Regions from separate parts of the Psychrobacillus sp. FSL K6-2836 genome, predicted to be linked through region 2. Evidence: a T-box and tRNA genes for the amino acid it is inferred to sense, from the RefSeq annotation. Region 2 holds a T-box; the other regions hold tRNA genes.
What was found. The T-box of region 2 lies ahead of alaS (alanine--tRNA ligase). A T-box ahead of a tRNA ligase gene usually reads a tRNA of that ligase, here a tRNA-Ala.
Positions count from the first base shown of each region.

Region 1: it has a tRNA-Ala gene. The T-box ahead of alaS (alanine--tRNA ligase) is inferred to sense a tRNA for this amino acid. The anticodon was not compared.
Region 3: it has a tRNA-Ala gene. The T-box ahead of alaS (alanine--tRNA ligase) is inferred to sense a tRNA for this amino acid. The anticodon was not compared.

Region 1 is NZ_JBBOOM010000001.1:2,093,880-2,103,870, forward strand. It holds gene MKY37_RS09710 (MMPL family transporter) at 1-463, opposite strand, end outside; gene MKY37_RS09715 (sensor histidine kinase) at 538-1,905, opposite strand; gene MKY37_RS09720 (response regulator transcription factor) at 1,902-2,579, opposite strand; rRNA gene rrf (5S ribosomal RNA) at 2,976-3,091, opposite strand; rRNA gene MKY37_RS09730 (23S ribosomal RNA) at 3,276-6,204, opposite strand; tRNA gene MKY37_RS09735 (tRNA-Ala) at 6,358-6,433, opposite strand; tRNA gene MKY37_RS09740 (tRNA-Ile) at 6,451-6,527, opposite strand; rRNA gene MKY37_RS09745 (16S ribosomal RNA) at 6,622-8,175, opposite strand; tRNA gene MKY37_RS09750 (tRNA-Ala) at 8,312-8,387, opposite strand; tRNA gene MKY37_RS09755 (tRNA-Pro) at 8,400-8,476, opposite strand; tRNA gene MKY37_RS09760 (tRNA-Arg) at 8,482-8,558, opposite strand; tRNA gene MKY37_RS09765 (tRNA-Leu) at 8,574-8,662, opposite strand; tRNA gene MKY37_RS09770 (tRNA-Gly) at 8,678-8,752, opposite strand; tRNA gene MKY37_RS09775 (tRNA-Leu) at 8,770-8,854, opposite strand; tRNA gene MKY37_RS09780 (tRNA-Lys) at 8,880-8,952, opposite strand; tRNA gene MKY37_RS09785 (tRNA-Thr) at 8,959-9,034, opposite strand; tRNA gene MKY37_RS09790 (tRNA-Val) at 9,048-9,123, opposite strand; rRNA gene rrf (5S ribosomal RNA) at 9,148-9,263, opposite strand; rRNA gene MKY37_RS09800 (23S ribosomal RNA) at 9,383-9,991, opposite strand, start outside.
Region 2 is NZ_JBBOOM010000001.1:3,931,174-3,941,164, reverse strand. It holds gene mltG (endolytic transglycosylase MltG) at 1-319, opposite strand, end outside; gene MKY37_RS19060 (DUF1292 domain-containing protein) at 610-906, opposite strand; gene ruvX (Holliday junction resolvase RuvX) at 918-1,337, opposite strand; gene MKY37_RS19050 (IreB family regulatory phosphoprotein) at 1,340-1,606, opposite strand; gene alaS (alanine--tRNA ligase) at 1,685-4,318, opposite strand; T-box leader at 4,523-4,735, opposite strand; gene recD2 (SF1B family DNA helicase RecD2) at 4,772-7,192, opposite strand; gene MKY37_RS19035 (tetratricopeptide repeat protein) at 7,214-7,870, opposite strand; gene mnmA (tRNA 2-thiouridine(34) synthase MnmA) at 7,885-8,997, opposite strand; gene MKY37_RS19025 (cysteine desulfurase family protein) at 9,088-9,991, opposite strand, start outside.
Region 3 is NZ_JBBOOM010000001.1:2,421,415-2,431,405, forward strand. It holds rRNA gene MKY37_RS11445 (16S ribosomal RNA) at 1-581, shown strand, start outside; rRNA gene MKY37_RS11450 (23S ribosomal RNA) at 778-3,706, shown strand; rRNA gene rrf (5S ribosomal RNA) at 3,891-4,006, shown strand; tRNA gene MKY37_RS11460 (tRNA-Asn) at 4,659-4,733, shown strand; tRNA gene MKY37_RS11465 (tRNA-Thr) at 4,747-4,819, shown strand; tRNA gene MKY37_RS11470 (tRNA-Val) at 4,978-5,053, shown strand; tRNA gene MKY37_RS11475 (tRNA-Tyr) at 5,074-5,157, shown strand; tRNA gene MKY37_RS11480 (tRNA-Gln) at 5,163-5,237, shown strand; tRNA gene MKY37_RS11485 (tRNA-Ala) at 5,264-5,336, shown strand; gene MKY37_RS11490 (GNAT family N-acetyltransferase) at 5,449-6,039, shown strand; gene rocF (arginase) at 6,110-7,009, shown strand; gene sigW (RNA polymerase sigma factor SigW) at 7,231-7,803, shown strand; gene MKY37_RS11505 (zf-HC2 domain-containing protein) at 7,821-8,450, shown strand; gene cdaA (diadenylate cyclase CdaA) at 8,570-9,403, shown strand; gene MKY37_RS11515 (CdaR family protein) at 9,396-9,991, shown strand, end outside.

The DNA of each region.
Region 1 (9,991 bases), 1.8 Mb from region 2:
TATAATAAATAGTAAAACCTGATGGGATAATGTTAGATACATTCTTTTTAATCTCTTTCACTTGCGCATGAATCTCTTTACTTTCTAATTGTCCTTCTAAAATTAATGGCACAAAGAATGTCTTCTTATCTTCAGACACAAAAGAATTTCGTTGCTCCATAGGGATTTTTGAAAACTTCGGTATACCTGGATAATTCTTCTCCACTAATGTAAGAATGCTTTGTATTTCTTCATCTGTGGCAGCCTTATTTTTTTCAAAAACTATTAGGAGAGGTATCCCCTCACTACTAGAGAAATTTTCTTTTACTACTTTATCAGCTTGAATGGATAAAGCAGTTTCTGGAAGACCAGCATTTTTGGATGTACTTGCAACTTCTTTACTGGATGGTGCAAGAAAAGAAAGTAATACTACTATAACTAACCAACTCGTTAAAGTTATAAGCCAAGTACGCTTGTTTTTCATTTCGCTACCCCCTATTAAATTTCCTTACAGGGGTAACTATACATTTCGAAAGTGAACAGAAGATGAACGGGGAATTACATCTTCTTTAGTTGGACGTACACCTTTGTTCCATGGGGTTCTACATTTTCAAATGAAAGCATGCCATTATGCGACTGAATGACTTCCTTTACAATTGCAAGACCTAGCCCACTGCCCTCGATTTGTGTAGATCTCGCTGCATCCTCTCGGTAAAATCGTTCCGTCCATTGTCCATAGTCCGTATTTTTGTTTCCGATACCAGTGTCTTGTATGATAACTTGCACATTTTCCGTAGTTTCTGTCATTTCTACTTGTATTTCTCCCGGAGAGTAATTGTATTTAATCGCATTAGAAATGAGATTTTCCCAGACGTATTCTAACATCTCTCTATCTCCCAATACCTCTACTTTTTTCAAATGCAATTTGATGGAAATATCCTTTTCATCTAATAGCCATCTAAATTTCAACACAACTTGTTTCAATTGGTCGTCCAGTTGAAATAACTCTTTTTTCGTTCGAGTATTCGCTTGATCGAATGAGGTAAGTAATAATAATTGCTTCATTAATCCCGATAAACGCTTTGCTTCTTTTTGAATGATTTCTGCGTAATTTCCATTTAAATCCCCACTCTCTAGCAAAGCAGCATATCCTTGTATATTTAATAATGGTGTTTGAAAATCATGCGACACTCTAGCGATAAAATCTTTTTTATAGCGGTCACTAGCTTCCAATTGCTTCACCATATTCCGGAAGCTGTCCGCCAATTGACCAATTTCGTCTCGTTGGTTTACTAGTATTGGCACTTGGAAATCTTCATTCGCAATTTTATTTGTAGCAATCGTCAGTTTTGTTAGAGGATCAATCATCCTTTTGGCAACGATTAACATAGCAATAACGCTAATGAATATCATTGCTCCTGCAAGTCCTCCTAAAAGGAGATGAATTTCATTAAATAGAAATTTAATATTAGGTCTTTGAAAAAGTGCGTAACTTTTATCCTCATACGTGAATGGGATCCCTACTGTATTTGTTAATTCATTTGAAAAGTATCCAGTTATAAACGTCTCCTTTGGAAACTCTCGCATTCCATGATATACCTCGCCATTTAGAACTTTCTTCACAATAGAATCACTAATTTCACGAGCCCTGAAATCCCCACCATAAAAGCTCTCTTCGCCGTCCTCACTTACAATATATATCTGGTACCCAGTATCTCCAATTGTCTGTAGAAGTGACTCTATGCTATATACATTAGAAGATTCGATAAGCTCTACTATAGAGTTAGCTACTTCTACATTTTTCTCATCATTTTTCTCTTTCAAATTTTGATGATAAAACGTATTTACAATCATAAAACCTATTGTCCCACTTGCAAACATAATAAGGAGTGTCATCCAGACAAATTTACTATATAAGGTTTTCATACATGCATTCCTTCTAATTTATATCCCATTCCCCGAACCGTCTTAATCTCTATATCTGTTTGCGTTTTGGCTAATCGTTCCCGTATCCGTTTTATATGTACACTTAATGTTTGTTCTTCCCCTTCAAAATCAATCCCCCATACCGCTTCGATTAATTGATCACGAGTAAAGACTTGGTTTGGTTTCGACGCAAGCTTAGAAAGCAATTCAAATTCCTTTAAAGGTAGGACTAGTATCTCTTCCCCTATTTGCACCACAAAGCTCTTTCTATTGATCAACATATTTCCTACTTGTATATTGGCATCACTTGTTTTGTCGTATCTTCTTAATATTGCGCGGATACGAAATAACAACTCTTTCGGTTCAAAGGGCTTTACTAAATAGTCATCCGATCCTGCTAAGTAGCCCTTTTCTTTATCTTCTAGACGTCCTTTTGCTGTTAGTAATAGAATTGGAAAATCATACTGTTCTCGAATAATCTTTGTTAGCGTTAAACCATCCATCTCTGGCATCATCACGTCAACTATTGCAAGATCAGGCATTTCCTTTTCGATTAATGCTAACCCTTCTTTCCCATTTCTTGCCTTTACAACTCGATACCCTGTGTTTGATAAAAAAATTGATATTAACTCTAACGTATGCATATCATCATCTACTGCTAATATTACAACCACATATAACCCCCCTCTTCACCTATATTGTGTCTCCTTCTTTCCCATTCGGCAAGTGATTTATATTGTTGTGGCTCCTATTGTTTAGTTTATTTACTTTTGTACAATTACTATTATGGACCTCTACTTAGTTTAATACCACTTACCTCATGCTAATCTAGTGCAATCATAGATAATTTATTCTACGAATTAAAAGTGTACACTATACAATAAAAGAGAGTTTGTTTGTAAGTAAGTGGAGTAGATCAACTATTTAATCCTCGATAGCAACCAACTGAGATTCGTCAGCTGTCGTTCTTTTTAATACCAAATCAACAGTGATTAATTCCCAACAGGGCTGAATTACTCTACAAATAAAAAAAGTCGCTACCGATAATTCGGTAACGACTTTTCTTTGGTGCCCAGCGACGTCCTACTCTCACAGGGGGAGACCCCCAACTACCATCGGCGCTGAAGAGCTTAACTTCCGTGTTCGGTATGGGAACGGGTGTGACCTCTTCGCCATCATCACTAGACTCATTCGGCTTTCAATATACGGCGCATTGCGTTGTCAACTTCATTCGATCCGTCAGTCACGTACGTTAGTACGTTCCTTCTTTCTCTCACTTGTTTCCTAGCACTGCTTGTATCTTGAAACCCTCATATATAGAGTGTTTGTTCACTCAAAACTGGATAAACGACATTGGAACTGAAACAAATTTGGTTAAGTCCTCGATCGATTAGTATTCGTCAGCTGCACGTGTCGCCACGCTTCCACCCCGAACCTATCTACCTCATCGTCTTTGAGGGATCTTACTTACTTGCGTAATGGGAAATCTCATCTTGAGGGGGGCTTCGTGCTTAGATGCTTTCAGCACTTATCCCGTCCACACATAGCTACCCAGCGATGCTCTTGGCAGAACAACTGGTACACCAGCGGTGTGTCCATCCCGGTCCTCTCGTACTAAGGACAGCTCCTCTCAAATTTCCTACGCCCACGACGGATAGGGACCGAACTGTCTCACGACGTTCTGAACCCAGCTCGCGTACCGCTTTAATGGGCGAACAGCCCAACCCTTGGGACCGACTACAGCCCCAGGATGCGATGAGCCGACATCGAGGTGCCAAACCTCCCCGTCGATGTGGACTCTTGGGGGAGATAAGCCTGTTATCCCCGGGGTAGCTTTTATCCGTTGAGCGATGGCCCTTCCATGCGGAACCACCGGATCACTAAGCCCGTCTTTCGACCCTGCTCGACTTGTAGGTCTCGCAGTCAAGCTCCCTTCTGCCTTTACACTCTTCGAATGATTTCCAACCATTCTGAGGGAACCTTTGGGCGCCTCCGTTACACTTTAGGAGGCGACCGCCCCAGTCAAACTACCCGCCTGACACTGTCTCCTACCCGGGTTACGGGTATGGGTTAGAATTTCAATACAACCAGGGCAGTATCCCACCGACGCCTCCTCCGAAGCTGGCGCTCCGGGCTCTATGGCTCCTGCCTATCCTGTACAAGTTGCACCAAAATTCAATATCAAGCTATAGTAAAGCTCCACGGGGTCTTTCCGTCCTGTCGCGGGTAACCTGCATCTTCACAGGTACTATAATTTCACCGAGTCTCTCGTTGAGACAGTGCCCAGATCGTTACGCCTTTCGTGCGGGTCGGAACTTACCCGACAAGGAATTTCGCTACCTTAGGACCGTTATAGTTACGGCCGCCGTTTACTGGGGCTTCAATTCGCACCTTCGCTTGCGCTAAGCACTCCTCTTAACCTTCCAGCACCGGGCAGGCGTCAGCCCCTATACTTCACCTTACGGTTTTGCAGAGACCTGTGTTTTTGCTAAACAGTCGCCTGGGCCTATTCACTGCGGCTCTTCAAGGCTATTCACCCTAAAGAGCACCCCTTCTCCCGAAGTTACGGGGTCATTTTGCCGAGTTCCTTAACGAGAGTTCTCTCGCTCACCTTAGGATTCTCTCCTCGACTACCTGTGTCGGTTTGCGGTACGGGCACCTATCACCTCGCTAGAGGCTTTTCTTGGCAGTGTGAAATCAGGAACTCCGGACATACGTCCTCGCCATCACAGCTCAATGTTATAGAATGCGGATTTGCCTACATTCACACCTTACTGCTTGGACATGCATAACCAACAGCATGCTTACCCTATCCTTCTGCGTCCCCCCATTACTCAAACGGTGGTTTGGTGGTACAGGAATATCAACCTGTTATCCATCGCCTACGCCTATCGGCCTCGGCTTAGGTCCCGACTAACCCTGAGCGGACGAGCCTTCCTCAGGAAACCTTAGTCATACGGTGGACGGGATTCTCACCCGTCTTTCGCTACTCATACCGGCATTCTCACTTCTAAGCGCTCCACCAGTCCTTCCGGTCTGACTTCAACGCCCTTAGAACGCTCTCCTACCACTGATACCAAAGGTATCAATCCACAGCTTCGGTGATTTGTTTAGCCCCGATACATTTTCGGCGCAGCGTCACTCGACCAGTGAGCTATTACGCACTCTTTAAATGATGGCTGCTTCTAAGCCAACATCCTGGTTGTCTAAGCAACGCCACATCCTTTTCCACTTAACAAATACTTTGGGACCTTAGCTGGTGGTCTGGGCTGTTTCCCTCTTGACTACGGATCTTATCACTCGCAGTCTGACTCCCAAACATAAATCATTGGCATTCGGAGTTTGTCTGAATTCGGTAACCCGGGATGGGCCCCTAGTCCAAACAGTGCTCTACCTCCAAGATTCTAACGTTTGAGGCTAGCCCTAAAGCTATTTCGGAGAGAACCAGCTATCTCCAGGTTCGATTGGAATTTCTCCGCTACCCACACCTCATCCCCGCACTTTTCAACGTGCGTGGGTTCGGACCTCCAGTAAGTGTTACCTTACCTTCATCCTGGACATGGGTAGATCACCTGGTTTCGGGTCTACGACCACATACTCATTCGCCCTATTCAGACTCGCTTTCGCTGCGGCTCCGTCTTCTCAACTTAACCTTGCATGTAATCGTAACTCGCCGGTTCATTCTACAAAAGGCACGCTATCACCCATTAACGGGCTCTAACTACTTGTAGGCACACGGTTTCAGGATCTATTTCACTCCCCTTCCGGGGTGCTTTTCACCTTTCCCTCACGGTACTGGTTCACTATCGGTCACTAGGTAGTATTTAGCCTTGGGAGATGGTCCTCCCGGATTCCGACGGAATTTCACGTGTTCCGCCGTACTCAGGATACACTCAAGAGAGAATGAATTTTGGACTACGGGGCTTTTACCCTATCCTGCGGACCTTTCCAGATCGCTTCGTCTAACTCATTCCTTTGTAACTCTATGTAGAGTGTCCTACAACCCCAAGAGGCAAGCCTCTTGGTTTGGGCTATTCCCGTTTCGCTCGCCGCTACTCAGGGAATCGATTTTTCTTTCTCTTCCTCCAGGTACTTAGATGTTTCAGTTCCCTGGGTGTGTCTCAGATGCGCTATGTATTCACGCAAATGTACTGCTCCATTACGAACAGTGGGTTTCCCCATTCGGAAATCTCCGGATCAAAGCTCACTTACAGCTCCCCGAAGCATATCGGTGTTAGTGCCGTCCTTCGTCGACTCCTAGTGCCAAGGCATTCACCGTGCGCCCTTATTAACTTAACCTAAAAGTTAAAAAGTCTTACACGTCATGATTACGTAAATAATCACAACAGAATTTCTTGTTGTTTATTGTTTCAATGTCGTTTTATCCAGTTTTCAAAGAACAAAGGTTTTGCCCTTTGCGACGAATAATCGCAGAAGCAAATTATAAATTTTTGGTGGAGCCTAGCGGGATCGAACCGCTGACCTCCTGCGTGCAAGGCAGGCGCTCTCCCAGCTGAGCTAAGGCCCCGAAACAAAAAAAGGGTATGGTGGGCCTAAATGGACTCGAACCATCGACCTCACGCTTATCAGGCGTGCGCTCTAACCAGCTGAGCTATAGGCCCTCTTTGAATTTCCATATATTAATATGAACATTCAAAACTGAACTGCAAAACGTTAAGATACAGATAAAAATCTGTATTCCGATATTATCCTTAGAAAGGAGGTGATCCAGCCGCACCTTCCGATACGGCTACCTTGTTACGACTTCACCCCAATCATCTGTCCCACCTTCGGCGGCTGGCTCCCGTAAGGGTTACCCCACCGACTTCGGGTGTTACAAACTCTCGTGGTGTGACGGGCGGTGTGTACAAGGCCCGGGAACGTATTCACCGTGGCATGCTGATCCACGATTACTAGCGATTCCGGCTTCATGTAGGCGAGTTGCAGCCTACAATCCGAACTGAGAACGGTTTTATGGGATTTGCTCACCCTCGCGGGGTTGCGACCCTCTGTACCGTCCATTGTAGCACGTGTGTAGCCCAGGTCATAAGGGGCATGATGATTTGACGTCATCCCCACCTTCCTCCGGTTTATCACCGGCAGTCACCTTAGAGTGCCCAACTAAATGCTGGCAACTAAGATCAAGGGTTGCGCTCGTTGCGGGACTTAACCCAACATCTCACGACACGAGCTGACGACAACCATGCACCACCTGTCACCGCTGTCCCCGAAGGGAAAACTCTATCTCTAGAGCGGTCAGCGGGATGTCAAGACCTGGTAAGGTTCTTCGCGTTGCTTCGAATTAAACCACATGCTCCACCGCTTGTGCGGGCCCCCGTCAATTCCTTTGAGTTTCAGTCTTGCGACCGTACTCCCCAGGCGGAGTGCTTAATGCGTTAGCTGCAGCACTAAGGGGCGGAAACCCCCTAACACTTAGCACTCATCGTTTACGGCGTGGACTACCAGGGTATCTAATCCTGTTTGCTCCCCACGCTTTCGCGCCTCAGCGTCAGTTACAGACCAGAAAGCCGCCTTCGCCACTGGTGTTCCTCCAAATCTCTACGCATTTCACCGCTACACTTGGAATTCCGCTTTCCTCTTCTGTACTCAAGTCCCCCAGTTTCCAATGACCTTCCACGGTTGAGCCGTGGGATTTCACATCAGACTTAAAGGACCGCCTGCGCGCGCTTTACGCCCAATAATTCCGGACAACGCTTGCCACCTACGTATTACCGCGGCTGCTGGCACGTAGTTAGCCGTGGCTTTCTAATGAGGTACCGTCAAGGTACGAGCAGTTACTCTCGTACTTGTTCTTCCCTCACAACAGAGTTTTACGATCCGAAAACCTTCTTCACTCACGCGGCATTGCTCCATCAGACTTTCGTCCATTGTGGAAGATTCCCTACTGCTGCCTCCCGTAGGAGTCTGGGCCGTGTCTCAGTCCCAGTGTGGCCGATCACCCTCTCAGGTCGGCTACGCATCGTCGCCTTGGTGAGCCGTTACCTCACCAACTAGCTAATGCGCCGCGGGCCCATCCTGTAGTGACAGCCGAGACCGTCTTTTAACATTTCCCCATGTGAGGAAATGGATTATTCGGTATTAGCCCCGGTTTCCCGGAGTTATCCCAATCTACAGGGCAGGTTGCCCACGTGTTACTCACCCGTCCGCCGCTAAATCAGAAGAAGCAAGCTTCTTCGTCATTCGCTCGACTTGCATGTATTAGGCATGCCGCCAGCGTTCGTCCTGAGCCAGGATCAAACTCTCCATAATAGAGAACTTAAAAAGCTCATTTTGTTTTGCTGGCATCATCATTAAATGATGTCAAAATTGTTTTGCTTATCATTCTAACAAGTTAGCTGATAAGCTGTATGTCTTAACGTTTTGCATGTTCAGTTTTCAATGTTCATGGTGGAGCCTAGCGGGATCGAACCGCTGACCTCCTGCGTGCAAGGCAGGCGCTCTCCCAGCTGAGCTAAGGCCCCTAAAATAATAACTGGTCGGGAAGACAGGATTCGAACCTGCGACCCCTTGGTCCCAAACCAAGTGCTCTACCAAGCTGAGCTACTTCCCGTTATATGGTGCGCTCGGCAGGACTCGAACCTGCAACCTCTTGATTCGTAGTCAAGTGCTCTATCCAATTGAGCTACGAGCGCAATGTTTCATAAAAGTGGTGCCGAGGACCGGAATCGAACCGGTACGGTAGTCACCTACCGCAGGATTTTAAGTCCTGTGCGTCTGCCAGTTCCGCCACCCCGGCACTTTAATGAATCTTTGGAGCGGAAGACGAGGTTCGAACTCGCGACCCCCACCTTGGCAAGGTGGTGTTCTACCACTGAACTACTTCCGCTCGGTTATTAAATTAAATGGTGCGGGTGAAGGGAGTCGAACCCCCACGCCTTGCGGCGCTAGATCCTAAGTCTAGTGCGTCTGCCAGTTCCGCCACACCCGCAATATATATTCACTATAAAAAGTGATGAGCCATGTAGGATTCGAACCTACGACCCTCTGATTAAAAGTCAGATGCTCTACCAACTGAGCTAATGGCTCGAAAAATGGTGCCGGAGAAAGGACTTGAACCCTCAACCTACTGATTACAAGTCAGTTGCTCTACCAGTTGAGCTACTCCGGCAGGAGTAAATATATGGTGGAGGATGACGGGCTCGAACCGCCGACCCTCTGCTTGTAAGGCAGATGCTCTCCCAGCTGAGCTAATCCTCCATGGGAAATATAATTTTATTGCAAGCCCAGCGACGTCCTACTCTCACAGGGGGAGACCCCCAACTACCATCGGCGCTGAAGAGCTTAACTTCCGTGTTCGGTATGGGAACGGGTGTGACCTCTTCGCCATCATCACTAGACTTGAATACTTTTGAAAGACATGTTTTATTATAACAACTCTGTAGAATAATGCAAGAGTTATTTAATAAAAATTTATTCTTTCAAAACTGGATAAACGACATTGTTACGATAAACAAATTTGGTTAAGTCCTCGATCGATTAGTATTCGTCAGCTGCACGTGTCGCCACGCTTCCACCCCGAACCTATCTACCTCATCGTCTTTGAGGGATCTTACTTACTTGCGTAATGGGAAATCTCATCTTGAGGGGGGCTTCGTGCTTAGATGCTTTCAGCACTTATCCCGTCCACACATAGCTACCCAGCGATGCTCTTGGCAGAACAACTGGTACACCAGCGGTGTGTCCATCCCGGTCCTCTCGTACTAAGGACAGCTCCTCTCAAATTTCCTACGCCCACGACGGATAGGGACCGAACTGTCTCACGACGTTCTGAACCCAGCTCGCGTACCGCTTTAATGGGCGAACAGCCCAACCCTTGGGACCGACTACAGCCCCAGGATGCGATGAGCCGACATCGAGGTGCCAAACCTCCCCGTCGATGTGGACTCTTGGGGGAGATAAGCCTGTTATCCCCGGGGTAGCTTTTATCCGTTGAGCGATGGCCCTTCCATGCGGAACCACCGGATCACTAAGCCCGTCTTTCGACCCTGCTCGACTTGTAGGTCTCGCAGTCAAGCTCCCTTCTGCCTTTACACTCTTCGAATGATTTCCAACCATTCTGAGGGAA
Region 2 (9,991 bases):
GAAATTGAGATTCATTATTGAACTTCGCATAATACTTGAAAATTTTAGCGTTTTTTATAATTCCACTTTCTTCCAACTCGTTGGAGATGGTGTCTAATCCTGATCCGATTGGGATGTCCACTGTGATTGTATCTTCAGAATTGGGATCTAATGGAAGCAAAGCTGATTCTACATAATTATAGACAACTAAGCCACCTATACCTCCAACGATTATTACTAGAAAGGTAATGATTAAAACAATTTTTCTAACAAGTTTCACTTCTTTTTTCTTATTTTTCATTTTATTAAACATAATATCTTTTTTTGTCTCATTTTCCACGGGTTCTCCCCCTTTATCAATCTCATTATACAAGAAAACATATAAAAGAACAAAAACCCAAGTACCATCTAAGCAGAAACCTGTTTCTATTGTTTTCGAGGGGCTTTGGACAGACATTATTCGATATTATTACCGATTGAAATTTTAGGGATGCTATTGGTTGTCCGTTGACCTCTTGCAATATTTTGAAGCAGGTAAGTTCGTTATTGGATAACTTGAACTATATAAAGAAGAACTAAACAAAGAAAAAGGTGAATGAGGCTTCCCTCATCCACCTTGAATAAATAATCTTATTCTTCGTCTTCGTCTTCTTGCTCATCTAAAAATGTACTTAACATTTCTTCGATCATATCCCATTCTGCATCAGACTCGACCGGAAGTAATTCTCCATCTTCTCCGTCTTCATTTGGTACAAAGGATGATGCATGAATTTCGATTTCTTCATTTTCATCTTCTTCAGCACCTATTGGATAATAAAGTACATATGATTTTCCAAATTCATCTGATTCAAATGTGAAAAGCACGTTACAAAGTTGCTCGTTTCCACTCTCATCTACAATTGTTATATTCTCTTGACCGTGGTCCATTTGCAGTCACCTCATCTATTTTTTCTATCAAGAAAGCCTTGTAAGATCATTACAGCAGCCATCTTGTCGATCACTAGCTTACGTTTCTTACGGCTAACATCAGCATCTATTAACATACGTTCTGCAGCCATCGTTGTCAATCGTTCATCCCATAATGTTACGGGTAATTGATATTTCTCGGTTAATAGCTTGGCATATTGTTCAGAAGCCTCAGCACGTGGACCAATAGAATTATTCATGTTTTTCGGAAAACCTACAACAAATTCTGTTACATTATGCTCTTTCACGAGTTCATCAATTCGTTCTAGACCAAATTCTAAATTTTCTTCATGTATTTTTATCGTTTCAATACCTTGTGCAGTCCAACCAAGTGCATCACTAATTGCCACTCCAACGGTACGAGAACCAACGTCTAACCCCATAATTCGCATCATTAAGCCTCATTATTTTTTTTGATATAAAACTTCACTAGTTCTTCTAATATTTCATCTCGTTCAAGTTTTCGAATCATATTACGTGCATCTTGATGGCGAGGAATATAAGCTGGATCACCTGACAATAAATAGCCTACAATTTGATTGATAGAATTATACCCTTTTTCTTCTAGTGCAGAGTGAACTTGTATCATCACATGCTTTACTTCTTGTTCCATCGATTCTTCAGGGAAATTAAATTTCATCGTTTTATCAAAAGAGCTCATGATCAGCACCTCGCTTTCCATTTGTAGTTAGTAAACTAATGTATCTATTGTATCAGTATACCCTATTTTGGAAATAGTTTAAAGAGATTTAATATAATCCAATACAGAACTTAAAGCAGCCTCCAACTTACTTGCATCTTTAGCACCAGCCATTGCAAAGTCTGGACGACCTCCACCTTTACCTCCGCATTGCTCCGCCACTAGTTTGACGATATTTCCAGCATGGTAGTTCCCACCAACTATATCCTTTGTTACTCCTGCGGAAATCATTACTTTATCCCCATCAACTGCACCTAAAACAATGACCGCTTTTTCCAGCTTTTGTTTTAAATCGTCCATCATTTGACGTAATTGGTTATTATCCTTCGCATCTACTTTTACGGATAACACAGTAACATCATTCACTTTTTGCGCTGATGACAATACAGAAGAAGCTTGGCTATTTGCTATTTTCGCAGATAATGACTCATTGTCTTTTTGAACATTTTTTAGCTCTAATAGTGTTTGAGCAACCTTATTCACTAAATCTTTTGGCTGTGCCTTCAATAAATTTGCTGCTTCGTTTAACATATGTTCTTCTTCTTTAACTATTTCATAAGCACCTTTACCCGTTACAGCCTCAATACGTCTAGTACCCGCTCCGATTCCACTTTCAGAAAGTATTTTAAAGAATCCAATTTCTGAAGTGTTTTGAACATGAATACCACCACATAGCTCTAATGAGAAATCCCCCATTTTTACTACTCTTACAATATCACCATATTTTTCGCCGAATAATGCCATTGCTCCCATTTGTTTTGCTTCATCAATATTATGGAAGCCAGTAACTACCGGGATATTATCCCACACTTTTTCATTAACTATACGTTCTATTTGTTCAAGCTCTTCTGTTGTTACTTGTCCAAAATGAGAAAAGTCAAAACGTAAACGATCAGGACCAACATAAGAACCAGCTTGGTTTACATGAGTTCCTAATACATCTTTCAAAGCTTGATGTAAAATATGTGTAGCAGAGTGATTTTTAATCGTGTGTCCACGAAGAGAATTGTCGACAGTAGCCAAAACTTCTGCATCTGTAATGATCTCTCCTGATTCAATAACAACTGTGTGTAAGTTTTGTCCATTTGGAGCTTTTTGGACATCTTTTACATATCCTCTAAATGTATCGTTTTCAATTACTCCATGATCGGCAATTTGCCCACCACTTTCAGCGTAGAAAGGTGTTTTTGTTAAAACTACTTTAACTTCCTCACCTTCGTGTGCTGTTTTTACTAATACTTGATCCCGCACAATTGAAGTAACTTTTGTAGATACAGACATTGTGTCATATCCAATAAATTCACTTTCATCATGTAGATTTCCAAACACTTCGGATTGTACTTGCATAGAATCTACATTTTGACGAGCTGCACGAGCACGAGCACGTTGAGCTTCCATTTCTGATTTGAACCCTTCATGGTCAACAGTCATATTTGCTTCTTCTGCATATTCTTCCGTTAATTCAATTGGGAATCCGTACGTATCGTATAACGTAAACGTCGTTGTTCCTGGAATTGAAGATTCACCTTTAGCTCGCTGTTCTTCAATAACTTTTTCTAATATAGCTAGGCCATCATGAAGCGTTTCATGGAATCTTTCTTCTTCCGTTTTCATAACACGCATGATGAAATCCTGTTTTTCTGTTACTTCCGGGTAGAAGTCTTGCATGATTTTCCCTACTACTGGTACGAGTTCATATAAGAATGGCTTTTCTATCCCTAATTGTTTTGCAAAACGAACTGCTCTGCGAAGTAATCTTCTAAGGACATAACCTCTTCCCTCGTTTGATGGTAAAGCACCATCTCCAATAGCAAAAGCAACTGTACGAACGTGGTCAGCAATTACTTTAAATGCAGTATCATCCACATCATTTGCACGATATGGTTTACCAGAAATCATTTCTGTTTGACGAATAATTGGCATAAATAAATCTGTATCAAAGTTTGTTGGAACATTTTGGACTACACTTGCCATACGCTCTAGTCCCATACCAGTATCAATATTTTGTTTTGGTAATGGTGTGTAGGTATTGTCTGGATTATGATTGAATTCGGAGAACACTAAATTCCAAATTTCTAAGTAACGCTCATTTTCCCCTCCCGGATACAACTCAGGATCATTCAAATCATTGCCATAGCTTTCTCCACGATCATAGAAAATCTCCGAGTTCGGACCACTTGGACCTTCTCCAATATCCCAGAAGTTACCTTCCAATCGAATAAGTCTTTCTTCCGGAATTCCAATTTCATCCTTCCAAATATTATATGCTTCTTCGTCTTCTGGATGAATAGTAATAGATAACTTTTCCGGTTCGAATGCCATCCACTTGGAATCTGTTAAAAACTCCCATGCATATTGGATTGCTTCTTTTTTGAAGTAGTCGCCAATAGAAAAGTTTCCTAACATTTCAAAGAAAGTATGATGTCTTGCTGTTTTTCCAACGTTCTCAATATCGTTTGTACGAATGGATTTTTGCGCATTCGTAATACGAGGGTTTTCAGGAACAACACGCCCGTCAAAATATTTTTTTAATGTAGCTACACCACTGTTTATCCAAAGTAAAGATGGGTCGTTGATAGGTACAAGTGGAGCTGATGGTTCCTGGGAATGACCTTTTTCCATAAAAAAGTCTAAATACATTTGTCTAATTTGAGCACCTGTTAATTGTTTCATGTTTAGTTCCTCCTAATAATTTGTATTAGTAAACTTTAAAGATTTAATTTAATGCTGACATTACTCGAGACGAAAAACTAAAAGTATTAATTTTTTTTATAAATCCCGTTTCGCCAGTAAACTATCTTCGACCGCGAGTAATCCCAATCACTTCACAAGTGATATCTAAAAACCAAAACAAATAAAAAAAGCCCTCATCCCTAAAAAAGGGACGAAAGCTGTTGTTTCGCGGTACCACCCTAGTTACATAGCAGATTTTCCTACTATGTCTCTCAAGAAGCCTTAACGCGGCCGAACGACAGGTTTTAACTGTACTCAGGAGTAGCTTTCCTATATGTTAGTTCAGTGAATTCTTTCAGCCAAGGAATTCATCTCTAGTCAGATAACAATTAGTACTTTCTCCGTCAACATTTTACTATATGCAATTGATTATAAAAAACAAATCGTCCTGTGTCAATTGTCTGTATCCATAAATTGATACGGTGTGACACCATTCATGCCAAAAAGGGGGTCGATCTTATGATAATTTTCAGCAGTTAAGTAAGTTAAGTCAGTTTGAGTCTCATCTGATGCTAATTCTTTTATTATTTCTTTATCTTCTTGCTCAGATTCGTCTACATTAGATAAACGATCTTTTAACGTAGTTAATCGCTGAAGATCATCAGTTCTTTGAACTCCAAACTTAAATACTTCAGGATCTCCACATAAGATGAGAAAGTTTTTAGCACGAGTTATTCCTGTATATAGTAAATTTCGTCTTAGCATTTTCATATAACTTCTCGTTATAGGCATAATAACCGTTTGAAATTCACTACCCTGTGATTTATGGACTGAACAGCAATAAGCAAGTGTTAGCTGATTCAAATCATTTTTTTCGTAGGTTACTTCATTGCCATCAAATGAAACAATTAGCATTTCTTTTTTCTCAACTGTTTCTGCAGCTCTGAAAATACTAATAACTTCCCCCATATCTCCATTAAATACATGACTCTCTGGTTGATTTACTAGTTGAAGTACTTTGTCTCCAATACGATAGATAGTTTCACCAAATAGCATTTCTTTTCGCTTTCCGTCAGTATTTGGGTTGACCATTTCCTGGATCATTTTGTTAAGTGCGTCAATACCTGCTGGACCTCTATACATAGGTGCTAATACTTGCATTTCCCGAATGGAATGTCCTTTGGATAATGCACTTTTTAATACTTGCTCCACCACTTTCGGGATCTGATCGGTAGTAGCTTTTATGAATGAACGATCCTTTGTCTTGTCTAATAGAGATGCCGGAACCAGTCCTTGCTTCATTTCATGTGCCAGTTCTATAATTGAGGATCCTTCTGCTTGTCGGTAAATATCTTTAAGTTCAACTGTAGGAATTCGTTTAGAAGCAAGCAAATCCTTTAATACCTGCCCTGGTCCTACCGGCGGAAGTTGATCTTGGTCTCCAACAAAAATAACTTGGGCGTCTTTTGGAATAGCCTTTAGTAATTGATGTCCTAACCAAGTATCTAACATAGATGTTTCATCAATGATAATTAGTTTTCCTTCTATTTCTTTACCTACTACATCAGAATCCTCTTGGCCAGTAAAGCCTAATAATCTATGGATAGTCATAGCCGGAAGTTCTGTTGATTCGCTTAGGCGCTTGGCCGCTCTACCAGTTGGAGCAGCTAAAACTATCGGAAAAGGTTTTTTGTCCTTTAACCATTCCTTCGGATCCAATGAAAGGCCATGTAGCTCTGCATATAGTTCAACAATCCCTCGGACAACTGTTGTTTTACCCGTACCAGGACCTCCCGTTAGTAAGGTCATACTTGCATTTAGCGCTGTCTCAATCGCATTAATCTGAGTCGGGGCATATTGCACCCCTAAACGTTCTTCAATACCCCCAAGATGCTTTTTCATCTCTGCTAAGGGAAATTGATGATGCGTATCATTTTCAGCTAGAAGCGTTTCAATTTTTGAACCAATTCCAACTTCGGAAAAATATAAAGAAGGAATATAAAAACGATTCACTTCTCCTACTATCCGACTTTCTTCAGCGAGTTCAATGCAGCATTTACTAATTGCCTCATACGGAATTTCTTCACGCTGCGCATTTTCTAATAACTTTTTAACTGATTCTAATAATTGCTCTGCGTATAAAAATACATGACCTTCACCTAAAGAAGCAGTTTGAAGCAGGTGATAGATTGCTGCCTTAATACGATCTGGGTGGTTACCTTGAATACCTAATTTATAGCCAAGCTCGTCAGCTCGAACAAAACCTACACCCTCAACCTCTTCAATTAGACGAAATGGATTTTTAGTAAGGATGGTGATTGTTTCTTCTCTATATGCTTGATAGATTTTCATAGCTACTTGAGGTCCAAATCCCCATTCGTTGAGTTGAATCATCACTTTTTCCAAGCCTAAATTTTGTTCTAATACTGCTCGTAGTGTTTGTTTTTTCTCTTCAGAAAGACGTGGCACTACATCTAGTGCTTCTGGGTCATCTAATATTTTGTTAATGGCGTTTGGTCCGAGTTTTTTAACAATTTGTTCTGCTGTTTTGCGACCTATACCAGTGAACATATCACTCGATAGATAATGAATGATTCCTTGCTCCGTCGCAGGTACTTCTTTTTGAAACGTTTCCACTTGGAATTGAACACCATATTTTGGATGATTTTTAATATAACCAATGAATTTATATGGTTCTTCCAGTACTAATGGGGGGAAATAACCCGATACTATTACTTCTTTGTCGGTGTATGTAGTGTTTGTGGATTTGATTTTTACTTTTATGATAGAAAATAAGTTTTGAGGATTATGAAAAATCGAGACGATAGGACGACCTGTAATAAATTGTTTCTCATTATTTATTTCGTTGGTCATACTACCGCCTCCAGAATTTCATTAATTTCGTAGGGAAATCATGTCGTGCACATAGCGCGCCTGATCATAATTGGGTTGAAGTGTAAAAGCTTCTTTTAAATGGGTTAATGCAGCTTCCGTGTTAGATGTAGAAACAGCATATAAAACACCTAAATTATAGTGAGCATCTGCATTTTCAGCATCTGTCTCAATTATCTCTTTGAAAATAGGCTCAGCTTGATCGAACATTTCTAAGCTGGCAAGGGCGATTCCATAAGATAATTTCACTTGAGCATCCTCAGGAGCTAGTTCATATGCTCTTTGAAAGTACGGTAGTGAAAGCTTTGTTAAACCTTCTTTTTCAAGACTCTTCCCAAGCATATAGTAAGCGTCCGGTCCTTCAATACCATTTGCAATTGCTTTTTCATATAACTTAGCAGCTTCCTCAAATCGCTCCGCATTATAGTATAAGTTTGCAAGACTATAATAGGCCGTAGCTGCACCCTCATCTAATGTGATCGCTTTTTGAAAGAATTTCTCCGCTCGTTCATCTTCATTCATCGAGGATAAAAGATTTCCAAAATTGATATAACCTATTGCCTCATCCGGATTTTCTTCAATAGCTTTCGTAAAAAACTCAACCGCTTTTTCGTAATTTTCTTCTTGTATAGCTTGAATTCCTAATTCGTTATAATTCATGTTATTACCTCCAGTTATCCAACATAATCCAGTTTAAGGCCATCTTTAAATACTTCATCGATTGTAGCCCCACCTAGGCATTCGTCACCTTGGTAGAATACTACGGCCTGTCCTGGTGTTATAGCACGTACTGGCTCGTCAAATATAACTCTAACTCGATTAGTATCTATCAACTCTACAAGTACACCTACATCCTCTTGACGATAGCGAAATTTCGCTGTTGCTTGGAAAGATTGAGGTTTTTCTATTGTTGTTGTAAAGGATAAATCAGTTGCAGTTAGGCTAGTCGAAAATAATGCATCATTATTAATATTTTGCCCAACTAGAAGTACATTTCTGTCCAAATCTTTCCCAATAACGAACCAGGGATCACCTGAACCACCAATTCCAAGACCATGGCGTTGACCAATTGTATAATACATCAATCCGTCATGCTGTCCCATTACTTTTCCATCCATTGTTTCCATAGTACCTTGTTGCGCAGGAAGGTACTGACTCAAAAATTCCTTGAAGTTTCTTTCGCCAATGAAACAAATACCAGTGGAATCCTTTTTCGTAGCAGTAGCAAGACCTTGTTCCAATGCAATTTCACGCACTTTTTTCTTTTCTAAATGTCCAATTGGGAACATTACCTTTTCTAATTGCTCTTGGTTTAATTGATTTAAAAAATACGTTTGATCTTTATTGTTATCTCTTCCACGCAGCATACGAGTTTGTCCATCACGAACTTCTACTTGTGCATAGTGACCAGTTGCTAAGTAGTCTGCTCCTAATGCTAATGCATGCTCTAAAAAGGCTTTAAATTTAATTTCTTTATTACACATAACATCTGGGTTAGGAGTTCGTCCTGCTTTATATTCTTCTAAAAAGTAAGTGAAAACCTTATCCCAATATTGTTTTTCAAAGTTTACCGCATAATAGGGAATACCTATTTGATTGCAAACTTTTATAACATCTTCATAATCCTCTGTTGCAGTACACATACCAAACTCATCGGTGTCATCCCAGTTTTTCATGAAAATGCCGATTACATCATAGCCTTGCTCTTTCAGTAGATAAGCGGCAACAGAAGAGTCTACCCCTCCGGACATTCCGACTACTACTCTTGTATCTTCTATTTTTTTCATCGTATTCACTCATTTCACTTAAATCTTTAACTTCATTGTAATACATTCAAACTCAATCCAAATGAAGTTAATCCTTTAATTGAATTTGAACTATAGTAGTATATTGCTTATTTTTTTTGCTGCTTCCATCACTTGCTCTTCCGTATTGTTCAAGCCAAAGCTAAAACGAACCGAATTGCGCAGCTCTGGTGTGTTTTCACCATACATCGCTACTAGAACATGAGATGGATCAATCGAACCGGCGGTACAAGCAGATCCGCTAGAAGCGTCAATACCAGCTAAATCTAATTGCACTAAAAAAGTCTCCACATCTGTATTGGGGATACTAATGTTTAATACATGTGGAAGAACTGATTCATGAGATCCATTAATTTTAAAAGGAACGCCTAATCTCTCCAATTCGGTTAGGAAAACTTTCTTTAACTGACTATAAGCTAGAATGCCATCAGTAATTGCTACTTGTTTCAATTGAACTGCCTTTGCAAATGCAACAATAGCCGGTACATTTTCCGTACCTGCTCGTTTTTTCCGCTCTTGCTGTCCTCCGTAAAAAATAGGCTTTAGTAAAATACCTTTTCGTTGATATAAAAAACCTATCCCTTTAGGCCCGTTTATCTTATGACTGGAAACACTTAGTAAATCAATGTAGGCTGGTTGAACATTTATTGATAAACTTCCATATGCTTGTACAGCATCTGTATGGAAATAGGCTGGATGATCCTTCAGTAACTCTCCAATTTCCTCGATAGGTTGAACAACCCCCACCTCATTATTTGCAAACATAATGGAAACTAAAATAGTATCTTTTCTCAGAGAATTTTTCAAGTCATTGATACTGATTAAACCATTTTTATCAACTGGTAAATAAGTTACCTCAAAACCTTCTTTTTCAAGCTGCTCACATGCGTGAAGTACGGCATGATGTTCAACTTGCGTTGTGATAATATGCTTACCTTCGTTCTTTCTTGCGTAAGCAGTTCCAAAAATAGCGTAA
Region 3 (9,991 bases), 1.5 Mb from region 2:
AGCAACGCGAAGAACCTTACCAGGTCTTGACATCCCGCTGACCGCTCTAGAGATAGAGTTTTCCCTTCGGGGACAGCGGTGACAGGTGGTGCATGGTTGTCGTCAGCTCGTGTCGTGAGATGTTGGGTTAAGTCCCGCAACGAGCGCAACCCTTGATCTTAGTTGCCAGCATTCAGTTGGGCACTCTAAGGTGACTGCCGGTGATAAACCGGAGGAAGGTGGGGATGACGTCAAATCATCATGCCCCTTATGACCTGGGCTACACACGTGCTACAATGGACGGTACAGAGGGTCGCAACCCCGCGAGGGTGAGCAAATCCCATAAAACCGTTCTCAGTTCGGATTGTAGGCTGCAACTCGCCTACATGAAGCCGGAATCGCTAGTAATCGTGGATCAGCATGCCACGGTGAATACGTTCCCGGGCCTTGTACACACCGCCCGTCACACCACGAGAGTTTGTAACACCCGAAGTCGGTGGGGTAACCCTTACGGGAGCCAGCCGCCGAAGGTGGGACAGATGATTGGGGTGAAGTCGTAACAAGGTAGCCGTATCGGAAGGTGCGGCTGGATCACCTCCTTTCTAAGGATAATATCGGAATACAGATCTTTATCTGTATCTTAACGTTTTGCAGTTCAGTTTTGAATGTTCATTTTTATATGAAGATTCAACGCTTGTTCTTTGAAAACTGGATAAAACGACATTGAAACAATAAACAACAAGAAATTCTGTTGTGATTATTTACGTAATCATGACGTGTAAGACTTTTTAACTTTTAGGTTAAGTTAATAAGGGCGCACGGTGAATGCCTTGGCACTAGGAGTCGACGAAGGACGGCACTAACACCGATATGCTTCGGGGAGCTGTAAGTGAGCTTTGATCCGGAGATTTCCGAATGGGGAAACCCACTGTTCGTAATGGAGCAGTACATTTGCGTGAATACATAGCGCATCTGAGACACACCCAGGGAACTGAAACATCTAAGTACCTGGAGGAAGAGAAAGAAAAATCGATTCCCTGAGTAGCGGCGAGCGAAACGGGAATAGCCCAAACCAAGAGGCTTGCCTCTTGGGGTTGTAGGACACTCTACATAGAGTTACAAAGGAATGAGTTAGACGAAGCGATCTGGAAAGGTCCGCAGGATAGGGTAAAAGCCCCGTAGTCCAAAATTCATTCTCTCTTGAGTGTATCCTGAGTACGGCGGAACACGTGAAATTCCGTCGGAATCCGGGAGGACCATCTCCCAAGGCTAAATACTACCTAGTGACCGATAGTGAACCAGTACCGTGAGGGAAAGGTGAAAAGCACCCCGGAAGGGGAGTGAAATAGATCCTGAAACCGTGTGCCTACAAGTAGTTAGAGCCCGTTAATGGGTGATAGCGTGCCTTTTGTAGAATGAACCGGCGAGTTACGATTACATGCAAGGTTAAGTTGAGAAGACGGAGCCGCAGCGAAAGCGAGTCTGAATAGGGCGAATGAGTATGTGGTCGTAGACCCGAAACCAGGTGATCTACCCATGTCCAGGATGAAGGTAAGGTAACACTTACTGGAGGTCCGAACCCACGCACGTTGAAAAGTGCGGGGATGAGGTGTGGGTAGCGGAGAAATTCCAATCGAACCTGGAGATAGCTGGTTCTCTCCGAAATAGCTTTAGGGCTAGCCTCAAACGTTAGAATCTTGGAGGTAGAGCACTGTTTGGACTAGGGGCCCATCCCGGGTTACCGAATTCAGACAAACTCCGAATGCCAATGATTTATGTTTGGGAGTCAGACTGCGAGTGATAAGATCCGTAGTCAAGAGGGAAACAGCCCAGACCACCAGCTAAGGTCCCAAAGTATTTGTTAAGTGGAAAAGGATGTGGCGTTGCTTAGACAACCAGGATGTTGGCTTAGAAGCAGCCATCATTTAAAGAGTGCGTAATAGCTCACTGGTCGAGTGACGCTGCGCCGAAAATGTATCGGGGCTAAACAAATCACCGAAGCTGTGGATTGATACCTTTGGTATCAGTGGTAGGAGAGCGTTCTAAGGGCGTTGAAGTCAGACCGGAAGGACTGGTGGAGCGCTTAGAAGTGAGAATGCCGGTATGAGTAGCGAAAGACGGGTGAGAATCCCGTCCACCGTATGACTAAGGTTTCCTGAGGAAGGCTCGTCCGCTCAGGGTTAGTCGGGACCTAAGCCGAGGCCGATAGGCGTAGGCGATGGATAACAGGTTGATATTCCTGTACCACCAAACCACCGTTTGAGTAATGGGGGGACGCAGAAGGATAGGGTAAGCATGCTGTTGGTTATGCATGTCCAAGCAGTAAGGTGTGAATGTAGGCAAATCCGCATTCTATAACATTGAGCTGTGATGGCGAGGACGTATGTCCGGAGTTCCTGATTTCACACTGCCAAGAAAAGCCTCTAGCGAGGTGATAGGTGCCCGTACCGCAAACCGACACAGGTAGTCGAGGAGAGAATCCTAAGGTGAGCGAGAGAACTCTCGTTAAGGAACTCGGCAAAATGACCCCGTAACTTCGGGAGAAGGGGTGCTCTTTAGGGTGAATAGCCTTGAAGAGCCGCAGTGAATAGGCCCAGGCGACTGTTTAGCAAAAACACAGGTCTCTGCAAAACCGTAAGGTGAAGTATAGGGGCTGACGCCTGCCCGGTGCTGGAAGGTTAAGAGGAGTGCTTAGCGCAAGCGAAGGTGCGAATTGAAGCCCCAGTAAACGGCGGCCGTAACTATAACGGTCCTAAGGTAGCGAAATTCCTTGTCGGGTAAGTTCCGACCCGCACGAAAGGCGTAACGATCTGGGCACTGTCTCAACGAGAGACTCGGTGAAATTATAGTACCTGTGAAGATGCAGGTTACCCGCGACAGGACGGAAAGACCCCGTGGAGCTTTACTATAGCTTGATATTGAATTTTGGTGCAACTTGTACAGGATAGGCAGGAGCCATAGAGCCCGGAGCGCCAGCTTCGGAGGAGGCGTCGGTGGGATACTGCCCTGGTTGTATTGAAATTCTAACCCATACCCGTAACCCGGGTAGGAGACAGTGTCAGGCGGGTAGTTTGACTGGGGCGGTCGCCTCCTAAAGTGTAACGGAGGCGCCCAAAGGTTCCCTCAGAATGGTTGGAAATCATTCGAAGAGTGTAAAGGCAGAAGGGAGCTTGACTGCGAGACCTACAAGTCGAGCAGGGTCGAAAGACGGGCTTAGTGATCCGGTGGTTCCGCATGGAAGGGCCATCGCTCAACGGATAAAAGCTACCCCGGGGATAACAGGCTTATCTCCCCCAAGAGTCCACATCGACGGGGAGGTTTGGCACCTCGATGTCGGCTCATCGCATCCTGGGGCTGTAGTCGGTCCCAAGGGTTGGGCTGTTCGCCCATTAAAGCGGTACGCGAGCTGGGTTCAGAACGTCGTGAGACAGTTCGGTCCCTATCCGTCGTGGGCGTAGGAAATTTGAGAGGAGCTGTCCTTAGTACGAGAGGACCGGGATGGACACACCGCTGGTGTACCAGTTGTTCTGCCAAGAGCATCGCTGGGTAGCTATGTGTGGACGGGATAAGTGCTGAAAGCATCTAAGCACGAAGCCCCCCTCAAGATGAGATTTCCCATTACGCAAGTAAGTAAGATCCCTCAAAGACGATGAGGTAGATAGGTTCGGGGTGGAAGCGTGGCGACACGTGCAGCTGACGAATACTAATCGATCGAGGACTTAACCAAATTTGTTTCAGTTCCAATGTCGTTTATCCAGTTTTGAGTGAACAAACACTCTATATATGAGGGTTTCAAGATACAAGCAGTGCTAGGAAACAAGTGAGAGAAAGAAGGAACGTACTAACGTACGTGACTGACGGATCGAATGAAGTTGACAACGCAATGCGCCGTATATTGAAAGCCGAATGAGTCTAGTGATGATGGCGAAGAGGTCACACCCGTTCCCATACCGAACACGGAAGTTAAGCTCTTCAGCGCCGATGGTAGTTGGGGGTCTCCCCCTGTGAGAGTAGGACGTCGCTGGGCACCAAAGAAAAGTCGTTACCGAGTAATTGGTAGCGGCTTTTTTGTGTTAAAAAATAAGCCGTAGGTAGTCTATCTCTATAAGAAAGTATGCGAGAAAGTAGAGGGGCAAAGAGTTCAAGGAAGCAAGTGAGAGAGACTCGGAGCGTATAACATACGCGATAATTGAACGAGTGCGGCTGACAAAAAAATCTGCCGCCCCTCTGCTTTCGCAGCCCCGGCCACAGAAGTAAAGCTCTTGCGCCGATGGTAGTTGGGGGTCTCCTCCTGTGAGAGTAGGACGTCGCTGGGCACCAAAGAAAAGTCGATACCGAGAGATCTCGGTATCGACTTTTTGTATGGATTTGAGTACATAGATAGTCAAAAATGGCTGGATATAAATGTTACTTTAAATATCAAAAAAGAATATTCTTTTTACTACCTTCACATTGGTCTAGTTATGAATAAGTATAGTCTCTTGTAATTAGTGAAGACGTTGTATAACACACGATGATAGGCATGATTGTGTAAATTCATTTCCCAATAGGAGAATTCTCTTGCCGTAAAATAGGGATATAAGCTATAAAAGAATACTTTTTATCAATTCTTTAAATACAGACTTGAAATTTTAAAAAGAGTTGCTATAATTATATTTGTACTTTAAATAGATAAACGTTCCGAAGTAGCTCAGTGGTAGAGCAATCGACTGTTAATCGATCGGTCGTAGGTTCGAGTCCTACCTTCGGAGCCATTTTTTTGTCTTTGCTTCCATAGCTCAGTAGGTAGAGTGCTTCCATGGTAAGGAAGAGGTCACCGGTTCAAATCCGGTTGGAAGCTTCACTACAATTTATTTAAGGAAAAAACTTGTCCTAATGTCAGATATATGATATTATAGTTCTTGTCTGGTTTTGACATAAACAAGCAGTATTTTTATCTGAATGAATAATAGTAGTTCAAGATGGAAAACTATAGTGTACTAGTATTTTTTAAACCCAGGAGGATTAGCTCAGCTGGGAGAGCATCTGCCTTACAAGCAGAGGGTCGGCGGTTCGAGCCCGTCATCCTCCACCATTATATTTAAATTTAGCTTTGGAGGGGTAGCGAAGTGGCTAAACGCGGCGGACTGTAAATCCGCTCCTTAGGGTTCGGCGGTTCGAATCCGTCCCCCTCCACCAGTTATTGGGGTATAGCCAAGCGGTAAGGCAATGGATTTTGATTCCATCATGCCCTGGTTCGAATCCAGGTACCCCAGCCAACCGTATTCTGATATAAAAATTACATGGGGCCTTAGCTCAGCTGGGAGAGCGCCTGCCTTGCACGCAGGAGGTCAGCGGTTCGATCCCGCTAGGCTCCATAAATATTATAGTAAAACTCTTTCAACCCATAGTTGAAAGAGTTTTTTTTTGCAAGAAAAAATACTTTTCAATATAGCGTAGTTTCCTTTATGATGAAATAAAAAAAGTGAGGTGGCTGTTTTGAGTGAGATATTAACTTATGGGGATGTGACTTTACGTCCAATACTAGTTTCGGATTATGAACTATTGTGGAAATTGTATGAACCGGAGATATTTGAATATATGTTAAATAAGATTGAAAGCAAAGAACAGCTAGAACAATGGCTGAATGCTGGAATTTATCAAATGAATGTGGCAAAAACTGCTTTGGCATTTGTAGTAGTAAATACAGATACGAAAGAAATTATGGGCACCACTCGTATTTATGGGGTGGATCAGACAAATTATAGCTGCGAGATAGGCTCTACTTTCTATGGGAAACAATATCAGCGTACGCACGTAAATACAACATGTAAGTACTTACTGTTAAAGTATTGCTTTGAGCAAATAGGTATGATTCGAGTTCAGTTTAAAACAGATGAATTGAATCTGTCTTCTCAAAGGGCAATCGAACGAATTGGCGGTAAAAAAGAGGGTATACTGCGTAATGAACGAATACGATCTAACGGCTCTGCTCGAAATGCGGTTGTATACTCAATCATTGAAAGTGAATGGTCGGAAGTGAAATACAAGCTTGTTCAATTAATGAATAAATATTCGTAATTATGCTTGGTTGAGCCAAACACCATTTAGCATTTACAATGGAAGTAACAACTTAAGGGGGTATAAAATAATGAGTAAATTAAACATTTCAATTATAGGGGTTCCAATGGACCTGGGTCAAAATAGACGAGGCGTCGATATGGGACCAAGTGCAATACGGTATGCGGGCGTAGTAGAAAGACTTCAAGAGCTTGGGCACTCAGTAGATGATGTTGGGGATATTGCGATTGGAAGAAGAGAGACATCTCAAAATACTAAATTACGTAATCTAGAAGAAGTAGTTGCAGCGAATACAATACTTGCTAATCGAGTTCACGATATTATTGGTGAAGGTAATTTTCCGATAGTACTTGGTGGTGATCATAGTATTGCTATAGGTACACTTGCAGGGTTAGCAGATCGTTATGATAATCTAGGAGTTATTTGGTATGATGCTCATGCAGACTTAAATACAGCCGAAACATCTCCTTCTGGAAATATCCATGGGATGCCACTTGCTGTAAGTATTGGCTTAGGTCATGAAGCGCTCGTGAATATTCGAGATTTTGCTCCAAAGATTAAACCAGAGAATGTTGTGATTATTGGTGCTCGTTCAGTTGATCCGGGAGAACGTGATCTTATTAGAGAAAAAGGGATTAAAGTATTCTCCATGCATGAAATTGACAAGCTTGGAATGTCGGAAGTAATGACTCAAACAATTCAGTATTTTAAGGATCGTAAAGTTGATGGGGTTCATCTTTCACTCGATTTAGATGGTTTAGATCCTTTATATACACCTGGGGTAGGAACTCCAGTAGCTGGAGGCATTACATACAGAGAAAGTCATTTAGCGATGGAAATGCTATATGCTTCAGAGATGGTTACTTCAGCTGAATTCGTAGAAGTAAATCCAATTCTCGATGAAAAAAATAAAACGGCTGATGTAGCGGTAGGATTAATGGGGTCACTATTAGGGGAAAGTCTTGTATAAAAATTTTTATTGTAACTAGTAGTGCTCAAAATAGAACGTTAAAACAGGTAAGGTATATCTCTGATAAGAAAAAGCGGACATGCAGTCTGCTTTTTTCTTTTTGATAATCCACACAAAGATGGAAATGTTTGATAATATTAAGATATAAAAAAAATGAAACCTGTTGATACCTTCATACGTATAGGTAAGACAGCCGCATGGAGCGGGGGCGAAATTACACGATGGATGCGTTAGTGAATAAACGAATAAAGCAAATATTAAAGGGCGATAAAGACGCATTCGCGGAGATTGTCGACCTGTATCAGCATAGGTTATATCAAATATGTTATAGGATGCTTGGTAACCGTCATGAGGCAGAGGATATAGCTCAGGAAGCGTTTGTCCGTGCTTTTATTAATATTCATACATTTGATCAAAAAAGAAAGTTTTCAACTTGGCTGTATCGAATTGCAACAAATTTATGTATTGATCGTATTCGGAAAAAGAAGCCGGATTACTATTTAGATGCGGAAGTTAGGGGTACAGAAGGACTTGATATGTATTCGCAAATAGCAGCGACTGATGAACTTCCAGAAGAAGAACTCATGAAGCTTGAACTACAGGAGCGTATACAGTATGAAATTAGTAGACTCCCTGATAAATATAGATCAGCTATCGTATTAAAATATATGGAAGAATTATCTCTGCAAGAAATAAGTGAGATATTAGATTTACCACTTGGAACAGTTAAAACAAGAATTCATAGAGGACGAGAAGCGCTTAGAAAACAGCTAAGCAGACAGCCTCATATCTAATATAGGAGGGAATCAAGATGAATGCGTGTCCAGAACGAATTGTTCACTTTATGCACGAATATTTAGATGGTGAAATCAGCCGTGAACATGAGCTGGAACTTAAATCTCATTTGCAATCATGCAAGGCTTGTCAAGCTCATATGCATGAGTTAAGCAATGTTGTTGCTTTCGTCAAAGGAGCTGCTCATATAGAAGCGCCAAATGATTTCAATCATTCTGTTATAGCTAGGTTACCAAAAGAAAAGTCCCATGCAGGAGTAAGTAAATGGTTGCGACGCCATCCAGTTCTTGCAGCTGCTGCAATGTTCCTTTTGTTGATGAGTAGTGCACTTTTTACAAACTTTAATGATGAGAAACAATTCTCCTTTACTAAACAAGAAAACGTTCTTGTGGAGGGAGAAACGGTTATTATACCCGAAGGACAAGTCGTTAAAGGTGATTTGGTCGTTCGTAACGGGGATGTTCAGATTGACGGAGAATTAGATGGAAACTTAACCATTATCAATGGATCTAAATATATGGCTTCTACTGCAGTAATTACCGGAACTAGTGAAGAAATCAATGAAGCTTTTGATTGGCTATGGTACAACATTAAAGATGGTGCGAAGGAAGTCGTCTCCTTCTTTGAAAAAGATGAGACAAAATAATGAAAAAGTCTATCCGTATATATTTTGGATAGACTTTTTTAGTTCCAAAAGCGAGGGATTTTCGTAATTATGTTATACTTAATTAGAATGGATTAGTGATGAAAAGTGGGGGATGCCACATGTCGTTTATGGAGCAATTTACAGATTTAATGCCAGTAAACGTTATTGTAAATATTTTGGATGTTTTATTTGTATGGTTTGTTATTTATAAAGTTATCACCTTAATAAAAGGAACTAAAGCAGTTCAATTGTTAAAAGGAATTTTTGTCATTGTCATTGCCCGAGTTGTGACTGACTTTTTTGGCTTAAATACGCTTGATTGGTTATTGGATCGAGTAATTGAGTATGGTTTCTTGGCAATTATTATTATTTTCCAACCAGAAATAAGAAGAGCGCTTGAGCAGATAGGTAGAGGAAAGCTATTCTCTAGAAGCACAATGCAAGTGGAAGAAGAGCAAGGTCGACTAATTACAGCAATGACGAAATCGATTAGTTATATGGCTAAAAGACGAATCGGAGCACTCATCTCTATAGAGAGAGAAACTGGTTTGACAGATTATATAGAAACGGGTATCCCGCTAAACTCCTATATCACATCAGAGCTACTTATTAATATATTCATCCCGAACACTCCACTTCATGATGGCGCTGTTATTATTAAAAAAGATACAATTGCTTCAGCAGCTTCCTATTTGCCGCTATCCGAAAGTCCTTTCATATCGAAAGAGCTAGGTACGAGGCATCGAGCTGCAATTGGCTTGAGTGAAGTGACGGATGCTATAACAATTGTTGTTTCAGAAGAAACTGGTGCGATTAGCTTAACTTCAAATGGAGATTTACGAAGAGATTTATCGATAGAGGAATTCGAGTCCCATTTAACTCGCCTTTGGTTTCCAAAGGAGGAGCAAGTAACTTCTTCTAAATGGTTGTGGAGGGGGAAACAAAATGGATAAGATGATGAATAATCCATGGTTCTTGCGAATAATTGCACTAGTATTAGCAATTGCACTTTTTATAAGTGTGAAAAGTGATATAGAAAGAGATAATACTAATAGAAGCAGCAATGATGTCGATGTAATTCGTGATATACCTCTGGAAGTTTATTATGACGATGATAATCTGGTAGTTACTGGTCCACCAAAGACCGTTAACGTAAATGTAGAAGGTCCTAGTCAATTGGTGTTATCGGCTAAATTGATGAAGGATTTTAAAGTATTTGTGGATCTTCGAGAACTAGCTATTGGTACTCATCGAGTTCCGATTGCAACGGAAAACTTCCCTGAAAAACTAAATATACGAACAGATCCTTTGTATGTGGATGTTGTGATCGAAGAGCGTATATCTCGAGAATTTAGCGTAGAAACGGACATGAATGAAAGCCTGTTAGCTGATAACTATGTGGTGAAGTCCTATGAGGTGAAACCACAAAAAGTAACGGTAACAGGAGCAAAAAGTGTTATTAATAGCATAGGTTATGTAAAAGCTACTATTTCAGGAGATCAAGGTATCAATAAGTCCTTTGATCAAGAAACAACGGTTAA